DNA from 4 places in the Halochromatium sp. genome. Region 4 is predicted to be linked to each of the others. Evidence: predicted binding sites of a transcription regulator. Region 4 holds the regulator's gene; each other region holds the start of a gene.
The links. The regulator FNR, encoded in region 4, switches genes on or off when oxygen is low (the NO sensors DNR and NnrR bind a similar motif). The targets are predictions, from matches to a motif close to TTGATNTANATCAA.

Region 1 (4,040 bases), on a different contig from region 4:
CTCGCGCCAGGCCAGTGAGTATTCGCAAGAAGCGGAAGGTGCCGCCAAGAATGGCGTGTCATCGATGAGCCACCTCAGCGGTGTCGTCCATCAGATTAGTGACTCGATCAATGAGCTTAATGATGCGATTGCCGATATTCAGTCGTCAACGGCATCGATTTCTCAGGTGATTGACAAGATCGACAATATCGCATTTCAGACCAACATCTTGGCATTAAATGCCTCGGTTGAGGCAGCCCGGGCTGGTGATGCCAGCGCTGGTTTCTCTGTGGTCGCGGAAGAGGTGCGCAACCTTGCGGTCAGGGCGACCGACGCTGCTAAAGAGACAGCGACGCTCATCGAGCGCTCGGTGAGCGCGAGCGAGAAAGGTGTGGCGATGAACGCGAACGTCGTCGCGCTCCTCGATGAGGTCAAGGGTAAAGCGGAGAGCGTGGATTCGGCGCTCTCGAACATCGATACCAGTGTGGTTCGCGTTCACGGAGCCATGAATGAGATGGATGCTGGTGCAAAGCAGCAAAAGGAAGGCATTGAGCAGATGACGATCGCACTGAAGCAGATCAACGAAGTGACGCAACAAACGGCGGTCAATGCCGAGCAGGCCGCCAGTGCGTCGGAGGAGTTCAGCGATCAAGCCAATCGAGTGCGGCGGGTGATTGAGCGGCTCAACGGGATCATCCAGGGCCAGAAAGCAGGAAGCGCCGACTGGTGAATCGAGAAAAGGTGATCACGAGATGAGCCCCGAGTTCTGGCTCAACCGATGGCGGCGTAGCGAGTTGGGCTGGCATGAGGATGAGATCAACCGACACCTGGCAGAGCACTGGCCGAGTCTACAGCTGCCCAGAGATGCGCGCGTTCTGGTGCCACTCTGTGGCAAGTCGCTGGATATGCTTTGGCTGGCTAGTCTCGGACACGCTGTGCTTGGCGTTGAGATCAGCCCCTTGGCCGCAGAGCAGTTCTTCGCCGAGAACCAGCTGCAGCCGCGTGTTGACCTGTTAGGTCCCTTTCAACGCTACCAGGTTGATGAGATCACCCTCCTGGTTGGCGATTTCTTCGATCTAGGCCCGCAGCAGCTTGCTGATATTTCGGCCGTTTACGATCGAGCATCGCTGATTGCGCTGCCACCTGAGACTCGTCCTCGCTATGCGAGAGCGCTGGCCGCATTGCTGCCCGGTGGCGTGAGCTCGCTCCTGATCACGCTCGAGTACGATCAATCGCGGATGAAGGGGCCACCCTTCTCGGTGGCGGAGACCGAGGTACGTGCGCTCTTTGAGCCCGAGTTCGAGATTGAGACCCTGAGCGTCTTCGATGCGTTGGCCGAGAGTCCAAGGTTTCGGGCGCGCGGGCTCGACGCACTTGCAGAGCGCATCTATCGACTCCGGCGCTGCGCCTCGATGCCCTGACGCCGGCAGGGCCGACGGGCCTCGCGATCGGGCCTGTTGCCAGGCTGGTGCGCTGATGAGCAATGCTCCCGACAGAAGGTGCCAGAACCGTCTTGACCATGGTCAAGTCGCGGCCCGCTCTCGCTTGGAAGACTGTCCCTGCCGATTGTGGCATTGCCACCCCAACAACCGTCAGCGGATCGAGTCTTTCAATGAGTATGTTCTGTTTCCAATGCGAAGAGGCCACCAAGGGCACCGGCTGCACCACGAAGGGCATCTGCGGCAAGACCGAGAGTGTTGCCGTGCTGCACGACCTGCTGGTCTACCTGCTGAAAGGTCTCGCCGTCGTCGCTGAAGAGGCGCAGCGCCGAGGCCAGCCGGATGCGTCGGTCGGCCCCTTCATCTCCCAGGCGTTGTTCGCCACCATCACCAACGCCAACTTCGACGCCGCGCGCTTCGATGCGTTGATCCAAGCCACCATCGCCAAGCGCGATGCGCTCAAGACCGCCATCGGTTTCAGCAGCGATCAGGATGGGGTCAACTGGAAGGGGCCGGTCATCGCCTATGCGGCCAAGGGCGCCGAGGTGGGCGTGCTCTCGCAGCCCAATGACGACCTGCGCTCACTGCGCGAGCTCCTGGTCTATGGCGTCAAAGGCATGGCCGCCTATACCGACCATGCCGCCATCCTCGGTCTGGAGAAGCCCGAGATCTACGCCTTCATGATCAAGGCGCTGGCCGCCACCAATCGCGACCTGAGCATCGACGAGATGATCGCGCTGGTGATGGAATGCGGTGCCGTCGGTGTGACCGCGATGGCCCTGCTCGACGAGGCCAATACCAGCGCCTACGGCAACCCTGAGATTACCCAGGTGAAGCTTGGCGTCGGCACGCGTCCGGGTATCCTGATCTCCGGCCACGACCTCAAGGACCTGCAAAACCTGCTCGAGCAGAGCGTCGACAGCGGCGTCGATATCTACACCCACAGCGAGATGCTCCCGGCCCATGCCTACCCGGCGTTTAAGCAGTATCCGCATTTCGTCGGCAATTATGGCAACGCCTGGTGGCAGCAGGACAAGGAGTTCGCCGCCTTCAATGGCCCGATCCTGATGACCACCAACTGCATCACCCCGGTCAAGACCGCCTATCGCGATCGGATCTACACCACTGGTCTGACTGGCTGGCCGGGCGTCAAGCACATCCCCGATCGGCCTGAGGGTGGCGCCAAGGACTTCTCGGCGATCATCGCGCAGGCCAAGACCTGCGCGCCGCCGACCGAGCTGGAGCAGGGCGAGATCACCACCGGCTTCGCCCACGCCCAGGTTATGGGCTTGGCCGATCAGGTGGTCGATGCGGTCAAGTCTGGCGCCATCAAGCGCTTCGTCGTCATGGGCGGCTGCGACGGTCGCCACAAGGAGCGCAGCTACTACACGGACGTCGCCCAGGCCCTGCCACAGGACGCGGTGATCCTGACCGCTGGCTGCGCCAAGTACCGTTTCAACAAGCTAGATCTCGGCGATATCGGCGGCATACCGCGCCTGCTCGATGCCGGGCAGTGCAACGACTCCTACTCGCTGGCTTATATCGCGCTGAAGCTGAAAGCGGTCTTTGGCCTCGATGACATCAACGAGCTGCCGATCTCCTACGACATCGCCTGGTACGAGCAGAAGGCGATCATCGTGCTACTGGCGCTGCTGCATCTGGGCGTGAAGCACATCCGGCTCGGCCCCACGCTGCCAGCCTTCCTGTCGCCGAACGTGGCCAAGGTGCTGATCGAGACCTTCGACATCAAACCAATCGGCAAGGTGCAGGAGGATGTGACAGCGATGATGGCGGCTGCTTGAAACGATCAGAGCTCTTGGTCGGGCGGGTTGTTGTCTATCGGGATCTGAAGCACCCGCGTCTCCGGCGGCAGGCAGCGATCATCGCTGCAGGCCTGCAGGCGCAGCTCCACTGGCAGCCAGGCGCTGGTTTCGCTGGCCTCTTGAGGCACTGGCCCCGATACCGGGCTTAGTGCTCCTTCGATCTGCGTTTGTCCTTGAAAGACGGCTAGCGGCTCGCGCTGAAAGCCCAGTCGAAGGACCTGTGGCTGCGGATAGTCCAGGTCCTCGATGCGCCATCCCTGAACAGCCTCGGGCAGTTGCAGACGGGTCGCAATCAGCGCCTGCTGCAGCGGCTCATGGGCGTTGATGTGCCAGCCCGGCGCCATGTCGATGGTTAGCCGAAGGCTGGCTGCATCGCCATCGCGCGTTACTTGGCCCTGCAGCCGAACCGCACCGCGGGCGGCATATTGTCTTGGGCCGGTGTCTCCATGGCGCAGCTGATTCAGTCCCACGAACAAAGCGGGTACGGCGCTGGGGCTGCGTTTCACTCGACCTGAGACGGCGCTGAGCAGCTCGCGGGCGCGTTTGCCATAGCTCATATCGTCCGCCGTGCGCTGGTCAAGCGCGGCGAACAGCTGCAGGGCTGCCGATGTGCCGGATGGTATCGGGCCGTCGCTCAGGTCCTTGGGCCGTGCCATGAGCGGGGTCTCCGCGCTCGCCTCGCCCATGAAGAGCCCACCGCCCTCGGGGTCGGAGAAGCGGCTCCACAGCGCGTCGGCCAGCTCGCGGGCTCGGTTCAGCCAGCGCGGATCGGCGCTCGCGTCATAGAGCGCGATCATGC
Region 2 (4,040 bases), on a different contig from region 4:
CTCGCGCCGGTCGATGATCGCGGTTATGGGCCCGCCCCTCCTGGGTATTATCGGATTCGCTCCGGCGATACCCTGAGCGAGATTGCCGAGCGGAAGCGCATTAGTATGCGCAAGCTTGCAGCCTGGAATGGTCTTGGGCCGCCGTATCCGCTCTACACGGGTCGGTTGTTGCGGATCGAGCCGCCGCAGGCTGGCAGACGCAGTGCAAGCGCTCGTCAGGTCGCGGCGCGCAGCAGTCCAAAGACCGCGACCCAGTCTGCGACGACGCCGACCTCCCAGTCGACTGGTAAGCCGAGTGCGAAGACGAGTGCGAAGACGAGCGCCACGGCGAAGCCGGGCAGCTCGGCACGAGCCTCAGGGGTGAACTGGGGTTGGCCTGTGGTGGGGCCGGTGGTTCAACGCTATCGGTCGAATGATCGGACCCGACAGGGGATACGGATCGCCGCGGGGCCCGGGACTCCGGTCGCCGCAGCGGCCGATGGCACCGTAGTTTACAGCGGTAGCAGTGGACTCGCCGGTTACGGCAATCTTATTATCGTCAAGCACAGTCCAAGCTATCTGAGCGCTTACGGCTTCAACCGTCGTGTGCTCGCGAGTGAGGGAGCCACGGTCAAGCGCGGACAACAGCTCGCCGAGGTTGGCCAGGCGGCGGATGGCCAGCCAATGTTGCACTTCGAGATTCGTCGCGACGGCGCAACCGTTGATCCGCTGCTGTTCCTGCCAGCGTCACGGTGAGTCGGGCGACCGCACCTCAGGGGGACTCATGTCAGCGGTTGTACCGGAAGAGGATCCGGATGGGGATGCGCTCCCCGATGAGGACGAGATCCTGATCGACGGCGATAACGTTGACGAGGCCGCTTCAGACCTGCCGGAAACGGAGGTTGATGAGGCTGGCGACGATGAGGTCTCCGATGCGCAGCCGGCTGGGTCGGCGGTGCCGCAGTTGTCCGATGAGTCCGGCAAGCGCTACTCGGCTGGTGATACTGAGCTCGACGCCACGCGTCTCTATCTGAACGAGATCGGCGAGTCAAAGCTGCTCTCGGCCGATGAGGAGGTCTACTACGCGCGGCTCGCCCAGCAGGGCGATGAATCAGCCCGGAAGCGCATGATCGTCAGCAATCTGCGCTTGGTCGTCAAGATCGCTCGGCGCTATCTCAACCGCGGGCTGCCGCTGTTGGACCTGATCGAAGAAGGCAATCTGGGTCTGATCCGCGCCGTTGAGAAGTTCGATCCGGAGCGGGGCTTTCGCTTCTCGACCTATGCGACCTGGTGGATTCGCCAGACCATCGAGCGCGCGATCATGAATCAGACGCGCACCGTGCGGCTGCCGATCCATGTGGTCAAGGAGATCAATGTCTATCTGAAGGCGACCCGGCTGCTCTCGCAGCAGCTCGACCACGAGCCCACGACAGAGGAGGTGGCGGAGCTGCTGGATAAGCCAATCTCCGAGGTCAAGCGTATGCTGGGCCTGAACGAGCGCACCGCCTCCGTCGATACACCCTACGGCAAAGACGCCGACAAGCCCCTAGTGGATATGCTGCAGGATGAGGCCGCCCATGATCCCAGCGATGAGATCCAGGATGTCGACATCCATAGCAATCTCGATCATTGGCTCGAGAAGCTCAACGACAAGCAGCGTGAGGTCGTCGAGCGCCGTTTCGGTCTGCATGGCTATGAGCATTCGACGCTCGAGCGTGTGGCTCAGGAGCTGGGTGTGACGCGCGAGCGGGTGCGCCAGATCCAGATGGACGCGCTGCGCCGGCTGCGTGACATCCTCGAGAAAGAGGGTTTCTCGCTCGAGTCGTTCTTCAAATAGGTCCCGCCGCTCCAAGATACCCTGAACTCGCAACTGTGGGCCTCTCAGGAAGGGGTATGGCCAAGGCCCGCTCTCGGGTATTTGTCCGAGGGTCTTAGTCGCCCTTTTGTGCTCGCCTCGACCGGCGCTTCGCGTTGGTCTGTCCGTGAAAATGAATATAAAAATAATGGTTTACCGGTACGTGGTTATGCCGTTCCGACCCTGATCGAGATCAATCGAAGCTGTGTGAAATGCCCCAGATGGCGGTTTCTGCTGGTTTGTTTGCCTTGACATTACGCAATCGATCCAGTCTTATTGCGCGGTCACACGCCAGGGCGCGGCGCGCTAGCAAAACCTCGGGCTGGAGTGCCCAGTCACCTCTCTTTTTCCCAGCCTGTTTGGGGGGTCTATGGAAGCCACAGCCGACTTCACGGCGGAGCGCAAATACGACTTCGACGTCGTACGCTGGTTCACGATCATGGCCGTCGTCTACCTTGTGGTAGGGGCGGGCGTCGGTGTCTACATCGCATCCGAGCTCGCTTGGCCGTTCCTGAATTTCGACAATCCTTACATCTCGTTTGGTCGGCTTCGGCCCGTGCACACCAACGCGGTGATCTTCGCCTTCGGCGGCTGTACCCTGATGGGCACCGCTTACTACACCGTTCAGCGCACCTGCGGCGTGAGCCTCTGGAGCAACAAGCTGGCCTGGTTCACCTTCTGGGGCTGGAACGCGATCATCCTGCTAGCGGTCATCACATTGCCGCTGGGCTTCACCCAGTCGAAGGAGTACGCGGAACTTGAATGGCCGATCGACATCCTGATCGCCGTGGTCTGGCTCGCCTTCACCTTCAACTTCATCATGACCATCGCCAACCGGAAGTCCTCGCACATCTATGTGTCGAACTGGTTCTTCCTCGGCATGATGGTGATGATCGTCTATCTGCACGTGGTCAACAGCCTGTCGATCCCGGTCGGGATGCTGAAGTCTTACAGCCTGTTCTCCGGCGTCCAGGATGCGATGATCCAGTGGTGGTGGGGCCATAACGCGGTCGGTTTCTATCTCACCGCTGGCTTCCTCGGCATCATGTACTACTTCGTGCCCAAGCAGGCGAACCGCCCGATCTACTCCTATCGCCTGTCCGTGATCCATTTCTGGGCACTGATGTTCGGGTATGTCTGGCTCGGTGCGCACCATCTCCAGTACACGGCGCTGCCGGACTGGACCGGCTCGCTCGGCGCTGCTGTCTCGCTAGCCATGATCATTCCGTCCTGGGGCGGTGCTGTGAACGGCATGATGACCCTGTCCGGGGCCTGGGACAAACTGCGCACCGACTACGTGATGCGGTTCCTGATCATCGCGCTGGCTTTCTACGCGATGTCGACCTTTGAAGGTCCGGTGATGTCGCTGAAGACGGTGAACGCCCTCTCCCATTACACCGACTGGACCATTGGCCACGTGCACTCTGGCGCGTTGGGATGGGTCGCCGGTATCTCGATCGGAGCCATCTACCACCTGATGACACGCCTTTGGCACACCGAGATGTGGTCCGAGAAGCTGGTCAATGTCCACTTCTGGACCGCGACCATCGGTACCGTCATCTATGTGGTGGCCATGTGGGTATCCGGCATCATGCAGGGCCTGATGTGGCGTGCCTATGACGAGTACGGCACCCTGGCCTATACCTTCGTCGAATCGGTCGCTGCGATGCATCCGTATTACGCGATGCGCGCAGTCGGTGGCGGCATCTTCCTGATCGGCGCGATCATCATGCTGTTCAACGTGGTCATGACGGTGCGCAAATCGGTGTCTGCCGGGAGTCTGCGTGAGGCACGTGGCACGCCAGCTGTGGCCGCTGCCTAAATCGCCTGAAGCGTCAGAATCCGGAGGAGTAACAAGTAAATGGCTGACAAGAACACACCGCCGAAGGGATTTCAGGAGCGCATGGAGCGCAACATCTGGGGGCTGCTGATCGTCGTCGCGATCGTGCTCTCTGTGGGTGGTATCGTCGAGATCGTCCCGCTCTTCTATTTGAAGAGCACCGAGGAAGCAAATCAGTTTCCGGAAATCGTCTGGCAGGAGGCGGGTACCACGCCAATCGTCTCGGTGACCTACGAGACCGACGCCGAGGGCAATCCTCTCCGGTTCAAGACCGATGATCAGGGTAATTTCCTGAAGAAGGATACTGGCGAGCTGGTTCAGGATCCTAAACGCGGGGTGCCGAGAGCTGTCGAGACCACTTGGAAC
Region 3 (4,040 bases), on a different contig from region 4:
TATAGAGGAAGGCGCGCAGCAGCCAGCGCTTGTTCTGGATCTCGCGCTTAGCGTTGTAGTAGAAGCCGAGCACCAGCAGGAGCAGCATCCAGAAGCCAGCGGCGACCATGATGCGGAAGGCCCAGAACAACGGCGCGACCTCGGGGATCGAATCCTTGACCGCCATCTGGATCTGTTCCTCGGTGGCCTCGGCTGGGTTATCGGTGTAGGCCTTGAGCAGGAGTCCATACCCGAGATCGTCCATGTGGTCTTTGAACATGGCGCGGTTTGCCTCGGTATCCTGGCCGTTTCGCAGTCGCTGCAAGTACTCATAGGCGACCATGCCGGAGCGGATGCGGATCTCGTGCTCGCGCATCAATTCCTTCAGACCGACGACCTCTTCATCGAGCGAGCGGGTCGCAATCAGGCCGAGCGCCCAGGGGATCTTGAAGGCGTTGTGGGTCTCCTCGTCCTCGTTGCTGGGCATGCCGAAGGCGGTAAATGCCGCCGGGGCCTCCTCGGTATGCCATTCGGCCTCGATGGCCGCGAGCTTGACCTTCTGGACATCACCGACCTCATAGCCGGATTCGTCGCCGAGCAGGATCACCGACAGAATCGACGCCAGTCCAAAGCCAACCGCCACTGAGAACGAGCGTTTGGCAAAGGCCAAATCCCGCCCCTTGAGCATGTAATAAGCGCTAATGCCAGCGACGAACATGGCCGCCGTCACATAGCCAGCGGCGACAGTGTGCACGAACTTGACCTGGGCGACTGGGTTGAACAAGACCTCGGAGAAGCTGATCATCTCCATGCGCATGGTCTCGAAGCTGAACTCAGCGCCGACCGGATGCTGCATCCAACCGTTGGCGATCAGTATCCACATCGCAGAGAGGTTCGACCCCACCGCGGTCAGGAAGGTCACGCCCAGATGCTGACGCTTTGTGAGGCGCTCCCAGCCGAGGAAGAACAGACCGATGAAGGTCGATTCCAAAAAGAAGGCCATCAGGCCTTCGATGGCCAAAGGCGCGCCGAAGACGTCGCCGACATAGTGAGAATAGTAGGACCAATTGGTTCCAAACTGGAACTCCATGGTCAGTCCAGTGGTCACGCCCAGGGCGAAGTTGATGCCGAACAGCTTGCCCCAGAACTTGGTCATGTCCTTATAGATCTCGCGTCCCGTCATCACGTAGACGCTCTCCATGATCACCAGCATCCAGCTGAGCCCAAGGGTCAGCGGGACGAAGAGAAAGTGATACATCGCGGTGATGGCGAATTGCCACCGCGATAGCTCGACCATTACGCTATCTAGCATCGTTGGAATCCCGAGTCCGAATTCAGACCTCTAGAGGCCGATGCGCCGAGGCATCGGCATCCACCACCTCCCGTCGCTGCCCTCAAGGCGCGGTTGCGTCGAGAGCGATCGGTCGCTGCGCCGTTTCGTTACGGCGTCTTCTGCAACTGCCGCACGGATGACGCTCGGCAGTTCAGGTCCATCAGCAAAAGCTTAATTACCTGTCCCGCGGCAGAGAATGCGAATTCGCAATTCCGACGGTTTTGGTCAGGCTCAGCGATGCTTGAGCTTGATTCGGGTCAGCATTCGGCGCTGGTGCTCTTTCGGACGCTCGGGCTGCGGCGAGGCTAGTGCTCGTGCGGTGCCGCAGGCGGTAGCTCTTGACCGTTCGCGATCGCGCTCAGGGCGGCGGCGATGTCCGTCTCGGAGGTGGTGATGACCTTGATGCCTTGTTGTGCCATCCGGTCGAAGAAACGCTGTCCAGCCCCGCCCGAGAGGATGGCGTCCAGCTGGCGCTGGTACAGCGGGTGATCTGCGCCATGGTACTCATGCAGCGAGAGCTCCTTGGGGAGATCGAGTCGCTCGACCTCGACAGGCTCGCTAGCCGACTCGAGATCGTAGATCAGGAAACGGCGACTCTTGCCAGCATGCCCAGTGATGGTCTTGAAGTTCTGGCTGGTGACTGCGATGCGCATCGGTTGGGCTCCAGTTCGCTGTGGTGTCTCTCATCGGATGGTTCGAAAAGCGGTCGCGACGCCGCGCAAGCTCCAATCCGGTCCGGGGCTGGCGCGGGACATGGACTAGGCCTGCTCGGACGCGAGCTCGTTGCGCCGCAGTCCAAGCGCCCAGTCTTCCATCGCCGCATTTGCGACCGGCATGGGGGCCTCCATGAAGCTGATCACGAACTGTCGCTCCAGCTCGGCAACCCCGATCGAGCGCGGCCTGAGACCGAGGATCTCAGGACTGGGAAGCGATAGCCCAAAACAGAATAGGACGTTCTTGGCCGCACGAATCTCGCTGTCCACATCACCCTCGGGCAGGGCACAGGTGTGGGCGTAGTGATCGAAGATGGCGATGAAATGGCCGCAGCGATGCGCTTGGATGCAATCGCGAAAGTAGCCGCAGATCTCATCGACGCTGTGGAACCGGGTCTCGTTGCGATCAAGTCTGAGCACAAAGAGCGGATAGCGTTCATTGAGCAGGGTTTGCTTCATGGTGCTGCCTGTTGTCGACTCGAAAGATCAGCCTGTCGCGGTCACAGATGAGGCACACAGATACTGCGTCCACCGACCGCAACCGCGGTGCGGTAGAGCAGGAAGATCACAACGAGCGTGACCAGGCTGAGCAAGGTCCAGCCGATGACGGCAAAGGCCAGGAGGCCGGTCAGCTCATACATGATGAGGGTCGCAATGGTCACCGCGGCGAGCGGGAAGGAGTAGGCCCACCAGGAGATGTAATAGTGGAGCCGGACGAAACGGCCGACCTGCGTCAACAGCAGCAGGGTCAGGAACAGGCTGCTGTAGTAGAGGACGCGGGCAAAGGCATCCAGCGCCCCCGCCTCGGCGAGACCACTGAGCTCGATGTAGGCAATAAAGCCGGCCGCAGGTGGAGCGATCAGGATGAAGAAGGTGGGCATCAAGCGGTCTGGCAGCGGCTGATGGAACAGCATGCGATAGGTGATGATGGCAAACAGGATCAGCCAGAACAGGACCCCGACGCTGAAGAAGAACCAGGACAGCTCCAGATGGCCGAGGGGCACGCCGGCGATCGGGACCAAGACATTGCCGACGACGGGAATGAACCAGGCCGGGTTGATGTGATGGATCTCGAAGTGGTCGTGATGCATCCAGACATTCATCACATAGAGCGTCAGCAGCAGATGTACCGCGGTGCCAATGATCCAAAAGACTGCAGCGAGGCCAGGCAGCGATGACAGCAGCGTGGCGCTGAGCAGCAGCATGCTGATTGATATGGTCGGGAAGAAATTGATCTGGATCGGATGCCGCAGCTCGTGCAGCACCGCGTCGCGGAACAAGAACAGTTTGATCAGGTACATCACCGAGAACAGCCCGAACAGGCCGAGTGCGAGCCAACGCAAGGCGCCAGCCATATCCAGAGGCATCCCAAAGGTGGCCTGTGCCATCTCCCACGCGATCGACAGGCCGGACAAGCCCATGATGACGGCGAAGAAGGCGACCGGAAAATGCTTGATTCGCGGATCGGGCTTAGCGGCGTCTGGGGCGGTTTCGGGCATCGTTGCAAACTCGGCTGATCATCGGCGCAGCATAGTCGCCGCGCGCGAACGGCAACATTGAAAGCTGTCAATAGACAGCGGCTCAATACGGTGGGGTCTCGGCTGCCGCGAGCGCCGCAGTGCCCTTTAGTCAGGGTGATTGCCAACCGGTATCCAACCCGGCATCGCCCTGAGCTGTCGGCCTGCGGCGGGTAGCGAGGCTAATCCTCGGCGATGCGCCTGAGGTTGGGGATGTCGAGCAGGAAGCGGTTTGGCCGCGACTCAACAATCAGGCTCTCGCGCTTGAAGCCAGCGATAGTGCGGCTGGCGGTCTCGGTGGTGATGCCGAGCATGGCGCCCATGTCTTCGCGTCCGAACAACTGGCATTCGCTCGATTCGCGGTCGCGCACCAAGCGCAACAGCAGGCGCGCGACGCGCTGCCGCGCCGAGCCAGTCGAGAGCTCAGTGAGCCAGGCGTCGGCCTCATTCAGTGCCCGCTGCCAACGCTGCATCAGCTCCTCGTGCAGACCTGGGTTA
Region 4 (4,040 bases):
TTGCCGAGCGACGAGACAACGCCGCCGGTAACGAAAACAAGCTTGGGCATAACCTGTGCAGGCAGACAACGTGGGTCTGGATAGGATACGCCAACCACGTTAGCAAATTGGTCCCGACCTCACAATTCCGGTCGCAAAAGGCCCGATGCCATGGCCTCGCTCATAGACTTCACAAGCAATGCTTGGTGCACGTATACTCCCCTCCGTTCGTTATCTGCGGACCTCCTTCGCAGCGCGACGCGATGACAACCATCAATGATCGTGCCGGCTGCGTCGGATCGATTCACCACCCTTTCGGAGCATTAGATGAACAAGTTTGCAAAGGTCATGGGTATTGCTGCGATCGCCACTGGCGCCGCTTTCTCGATGAGCGCCGCCCAGGCCTGGTGGGGGCCTGGCTACGGTGGACCTGGCTATGGCAACGGCTGGGGCGACGGCATGGGCGACATGTTCAGCGACATGTTCGGTGACGGCTATGGCGACTTCAACATGAACATGAGCGGCGGTGGTCGCGGCTATGGTCGCGGGCGCGGCTATGGCTACGGGCGCGGCTACGGCGATGGCTACGGCTATGGTCATCCTGGCGGCTACGGCTACCCGGGCTACGGCTATGGTGCACCTTACGGCTACGGCGCCCCACCTGCCTATGGCGCCCCCTACGGCATGCCTTACGGTGCCCCGATGGCCCCGTCGGCACCTTCTTCTGAAGAGCAGAAGTAAGTAGCAGCGAACCGCTGTTACCCCTAAAGCCGCGCCTCGGCGCGGCTTTTTATTTTTTAATACCACCCTCCTCGCGCTCACCGCCCACTGTGGCCGACCCTGCGCACCTTCAACCAGCAATAACATTGCTTAGCGCGCGTGTATGCAAATCAGATTGACGCTTGATGCATGTCAACTTGAGTTGCAGAATAGGGCTAAACCATCCACTGGAATCTTGCTTTGACTCAGCGAAAAGTAATCTCGTTCGACACCATCCGAGTCGCCTGCAAGAACTGCTCGTTGTCGCAGCTCTGTCTGCCGATGGGCCTCGCGCCGGAAGACGTCGAACGTCTCGACTCGATCATCAAGCGGTCCCGTCCCCTGCATCGCGGTGACCACCTGTTCCGTGGTGGCGAGCGCTTCCGCTCCCTCTATGTGGTCAAGACCGGTTCGGTCAAGACCTATGCGCCGAGTGAGGAGGGCGGCGAGCAGGTGCTCGGCTTCCACCTGCCCGGTGAGATCATCGGACTCGACGCGATCGATAAGTCCTGTCACGCCTGCTCGGCCAAGGTGCTCGAGACCTCGGCGATCTGCGAGGTCCCCTTCCAACGCTTCGAGGAGCTAGCAGCCTCGATCCCGTCGCTCCAGCACCAGATGTACCGGTTACTGAGCAAGGAGATCGGCCAAGACGCCGATATGCTCCTCCTACTTGGCAAGAAGAACGCAGAAGAGCGCCTCGCGGCCTTTCTCACGAGCATGTCGAGTCGGCTCAGCAAACGCGGACTATCGCCAACCGATTTCTATCTGAGCATGTCGAGACACGAGATCGGGAGCTATCTCGGGCTCGCAGTCGAAACCGTCAGCCGGCTGTTCACGCGCTTCCAAGAGGATGGTTTGCTGCGGGTCGATCGCAAGCATGTTGAGGTGCTGAACCTTCCCGCGCTCGAAATGATGGCAGGCTCCCCTCCCTCAAGCACCCACAAGCAACGCTCGAACTAATCCTGTCGGCAGGGCAGATCACCGAGCCCGGACTGCAGCCCGGAACTGAAGCTAGGACTCGCGCCGAAACGACGAGATCGGCTGCAGAGCACTGATTCATTAGGGGCTCAAGCCTCGATGGCTTAGGATTTACCGAGCCGGCGAGAGCCAGACGCAGCCGCCATCGCTCGCGACATTGATCGCTTCTAAGCGCCGCTGATGTGCGGTTGTCTCGGCCTCGTTCGCCCGCACCACGCGCAGCGCTGGCCGGTCTTTTCGTACCCGCCTCGCTACGACACCCGTTTGGGCAGGCTCTCCCGAATGATGTGCAATCGACTCCTGACCGAGTGCGAGTGCAACCTGGCCGCCGGTCATCGCGAGATAGACGTCGGCCAGGATCTCCGCATCGAGTAGCGCGCCATGAAGCTCGCGCCGCGCGTTATCGATCTCGTAGCGGCGACAGAGGGCATCGAGGCTATTGCGCTGCCCGGGGTGGCGTTGGCGGGCTAGTGCTAGGGTATCTACGACGGTGCATAGGTCTTCGATGCGAGGGGCGTCTGGACGCCACTGCCTCAGCTCGTGATTCAAGAATCCAACGTCGAACGCGGCGTTATGGATGATCAGCTCGGCACCGCGGAGATAGGCAATCAGCTCCTCGGCGATGTCGGCAAAGCGCGGCTTGTCAGCCAAGAAGGCCGTCGAGATGCCATGCACCGCAACCGCACCGGCGTCGATCTCACGATCCGGTTGCAGATACTGGTGGAAATTGGCCTTCGTCAAACGACGCTCGATCACCTCGACGCAGCCGATCTCGATGATCCGGTGCCCTTCGCTCGGCTCCAGGCCGGTTGTTTCTGTATCGACCACCAACTGTCGCATCATTGGATTCCTGATGAATGCGAGGGTCTAGGCCCGCTTCGGGATACCCAGATTGGCAAGCGCATCGGCTCGCTCGTTCTCGACATGGCCGCTGTGCCCACGCACCCAGCGCCAACTCACCTGATGATCGGCAAGCGCCCGGTCGAGCCGTTGCCAGAGATCCTGGTTCTTGACCGCCCCTCCCTGCTTGGTCTTCCAACCGTTGCGCTTCCAACGCGGCATCCACCGCTCAACGCCGTCTTGGACGTAGCGTGAATCGACGGTCAGGATCACACGACTCTTGCGTTTCAGGGCCTCAAGCGCCTGAATCACCGCCATCAGCTCCATGCGATTGTTCGTGGTCTGTATCTCGCCCCCGAACAGCTCCTTAACATGCTCCCCATAGCGCATCAGCGCTCCCCAACCGCCTGGACCAGGATTGCCCTTGCAGGCCCCATCGGTAAACACCTCGACCGCGCCTGTTGCGCGATGCCCCTGCGTCTGTGTGCCAGACGAATCACTGTCGAGCATGATTGCCCTCACGAACGGTTGGCTTGACCGCGCCTCCCGGCAGGAACGCCGGGCGCCGCTTCCAGCGCGGTTTCATTGGCGTGGAAAGACTCACGCGCTTCACGGCGCGGATCACATAGACACCCCCAAAGATCGGCCACCAACGCGCACCGGCCTCTTCGATCCAATTGAGGCGGCGACTGTAGACCGAGCGCAACGGCGGCCGAAAGACGAGCCACTCACGCATTTCGAGCTGAAAACCGAGCAGGTCGAGCCAGTCGATGAGTCGAGACGAGGTCAACTGATTGCCGCACCAGGGTGGTCCCCGATGACCCAGCAGACCGCGCATCAGTCCCCAGGTGCTCCAGGGATTGAAACCGATGATCAGGATGCGCCCCTCCGGGATCAGCACACGCTCGGCCTCTCGCAGCACACGCTGCGGCTGCAGCGCAACGTCGAGGGTATGCGGTAGCAGCAGCGCATCGACACTGGCCGCGGCCAGCGGCAGCTCGGCCGCTTTCGCGTGCAGCGGTGAGCCGCACCAGCGCTGGCAGTCAGACTCGTTAAGGACCAGGTGAGAGCGGATGCGGCTATGCTCAAACGCGGTGCTGAAGTCGCCGACGCAGCTGATCTGCACCAAGAAGTGGCCAAATGAATTCTCGATCATCCGCTCGACGCATTTGCGCTCGGCGCGCGCAACCTGACGACCAAGCCCTGTATCCAGCCAGGCTGCCAAGGCCTCAAACGTCTGCCCGGCGCTGCTCTCCTGAAGACAGGTTCTCATCGGTCCGCGCGCCATTGGCCCGGCGCGCCGCTGGCAAGGCTCCGGGTTTTCCCGTATATTGGGTCCCTGAGGCGCGACAAAACAAGAACAAAGCGCATCATTCTCAAATCCAGCCGTTGCCAAAACCTGCTATGCAAAGTGCTGCTCGCACCGTTCTGCTCGTCTGCGCCACAACCGGATTCCTGACCCATCTCAGTGGCTGCGCCAGCCA

Region 1: hcp (hydroxylamine reductase) is a predicted target of FNR. The motif match lies at 1,493-1,506, and genes of this name have one in related genera.
Region 2: ccoN (cytochrome-c oxidase, cbb3-type subunit I) is a predicted target of FNR. The motif match lies at 2,018-2,031, and genes of this name have one in related genera.
Region 3: ACY693_RS07535 (cytochrome ubiquinol oxidase subunit I) is a predicted target of FNR. The motif match lies at 1,560-1,573, and genes of this name have one in related genera.

The regions. Positions count from the first base shown of each region.
Region 1 covers NZ_JBUDPI010000075.1:2,985-7,024, forward strand. Annotated here, with positions in the region: gene ACY693_RS06740 (methyl-accepting chemotaxis protein) at 1-709, shown strand, start outside; gene ACY693_RS06745 (thiopurine S-methyltransferase) at 732-1,400, shown strand; gene hcp (hydroxylamine reductase) at 1,592-3,220, shown strand; gene ACY693_RS06755 (DUF255 domain-containing protein) at 3,226-4,040, opposite strand, start outside.
Region 2 covers NZ_JBUDPI010000008.1:13,118-17,157, forward strand. Annotated here, with positions in the region: gene ACY693_RS01250 (peptidoglycan DD-metalloendopeptidase family protein) at 1-735, shown strand, start outside; gene rpoS (RNA polymerase sigma factor RpoS) at 764-1,816, shown strand; gene ccoN (cytochrome-c oxidase, cbb3-type subunit I) at 2,205-3,656, shown strand; gene ccoO (cytochrome-c oxidase, cbb3-type subunit II) at 3,696-4,040, shown strand, end outside.
Region 3 covers NZ_JBUDPI010000088.1:5,570-9,609, reverse strand. Annotated here, with positions in the region: gene ACY693_RS07535 (cytochrome ubiquinol oxidase subunit I) at 1-1,291, opposite strand, end outside; gene ACY693_RS07530 (NifB/NifX family molybdenum-iron cluster-binding protein) at 1,618-1,965, opposite strand; gene ACY693_RS07525 (DUF6858 family protein) at 2,071-2,484, opposite strand; gene ACY693_RS07520 (SLAC1 anion channel family protein) at 2,526-3,524, opposite strand; gene ACY693_RS07515 (Crp/Fnr family transcriptional regulator) at 3,725-4,040, opposite strand, start outside.
Region 4 covers NZ_JBUDPI010000040.1:5,876-9,915, reverse strand. Annotated here, with positions in the region: gene ACY693_RS04420 (CTP synthase) at 1-50, opposite strand, end outside; gene ACY693_RS04415 (sulfur globule family protein) at 307-720, shown strand; gene fnr (fumarate/nitrate reduction transcriptional regulator Fnr) at 940-1,698, shown strand; gene dnaQ (DNA polymerase III subunit epsilon) at 1,828-2,556, opposite strand; gene rnhA (ribonuclease HI) at 2,584-3,066, opposite strand; gene ACY693_RS04395 (class I SAM-dependent methyltransferase) at 3,053-3,829, opposite strand; gene ACY693_RS04390 (transglycosylase SLT domain-containing protein) at 3,961-4,040, shown strand, end outside.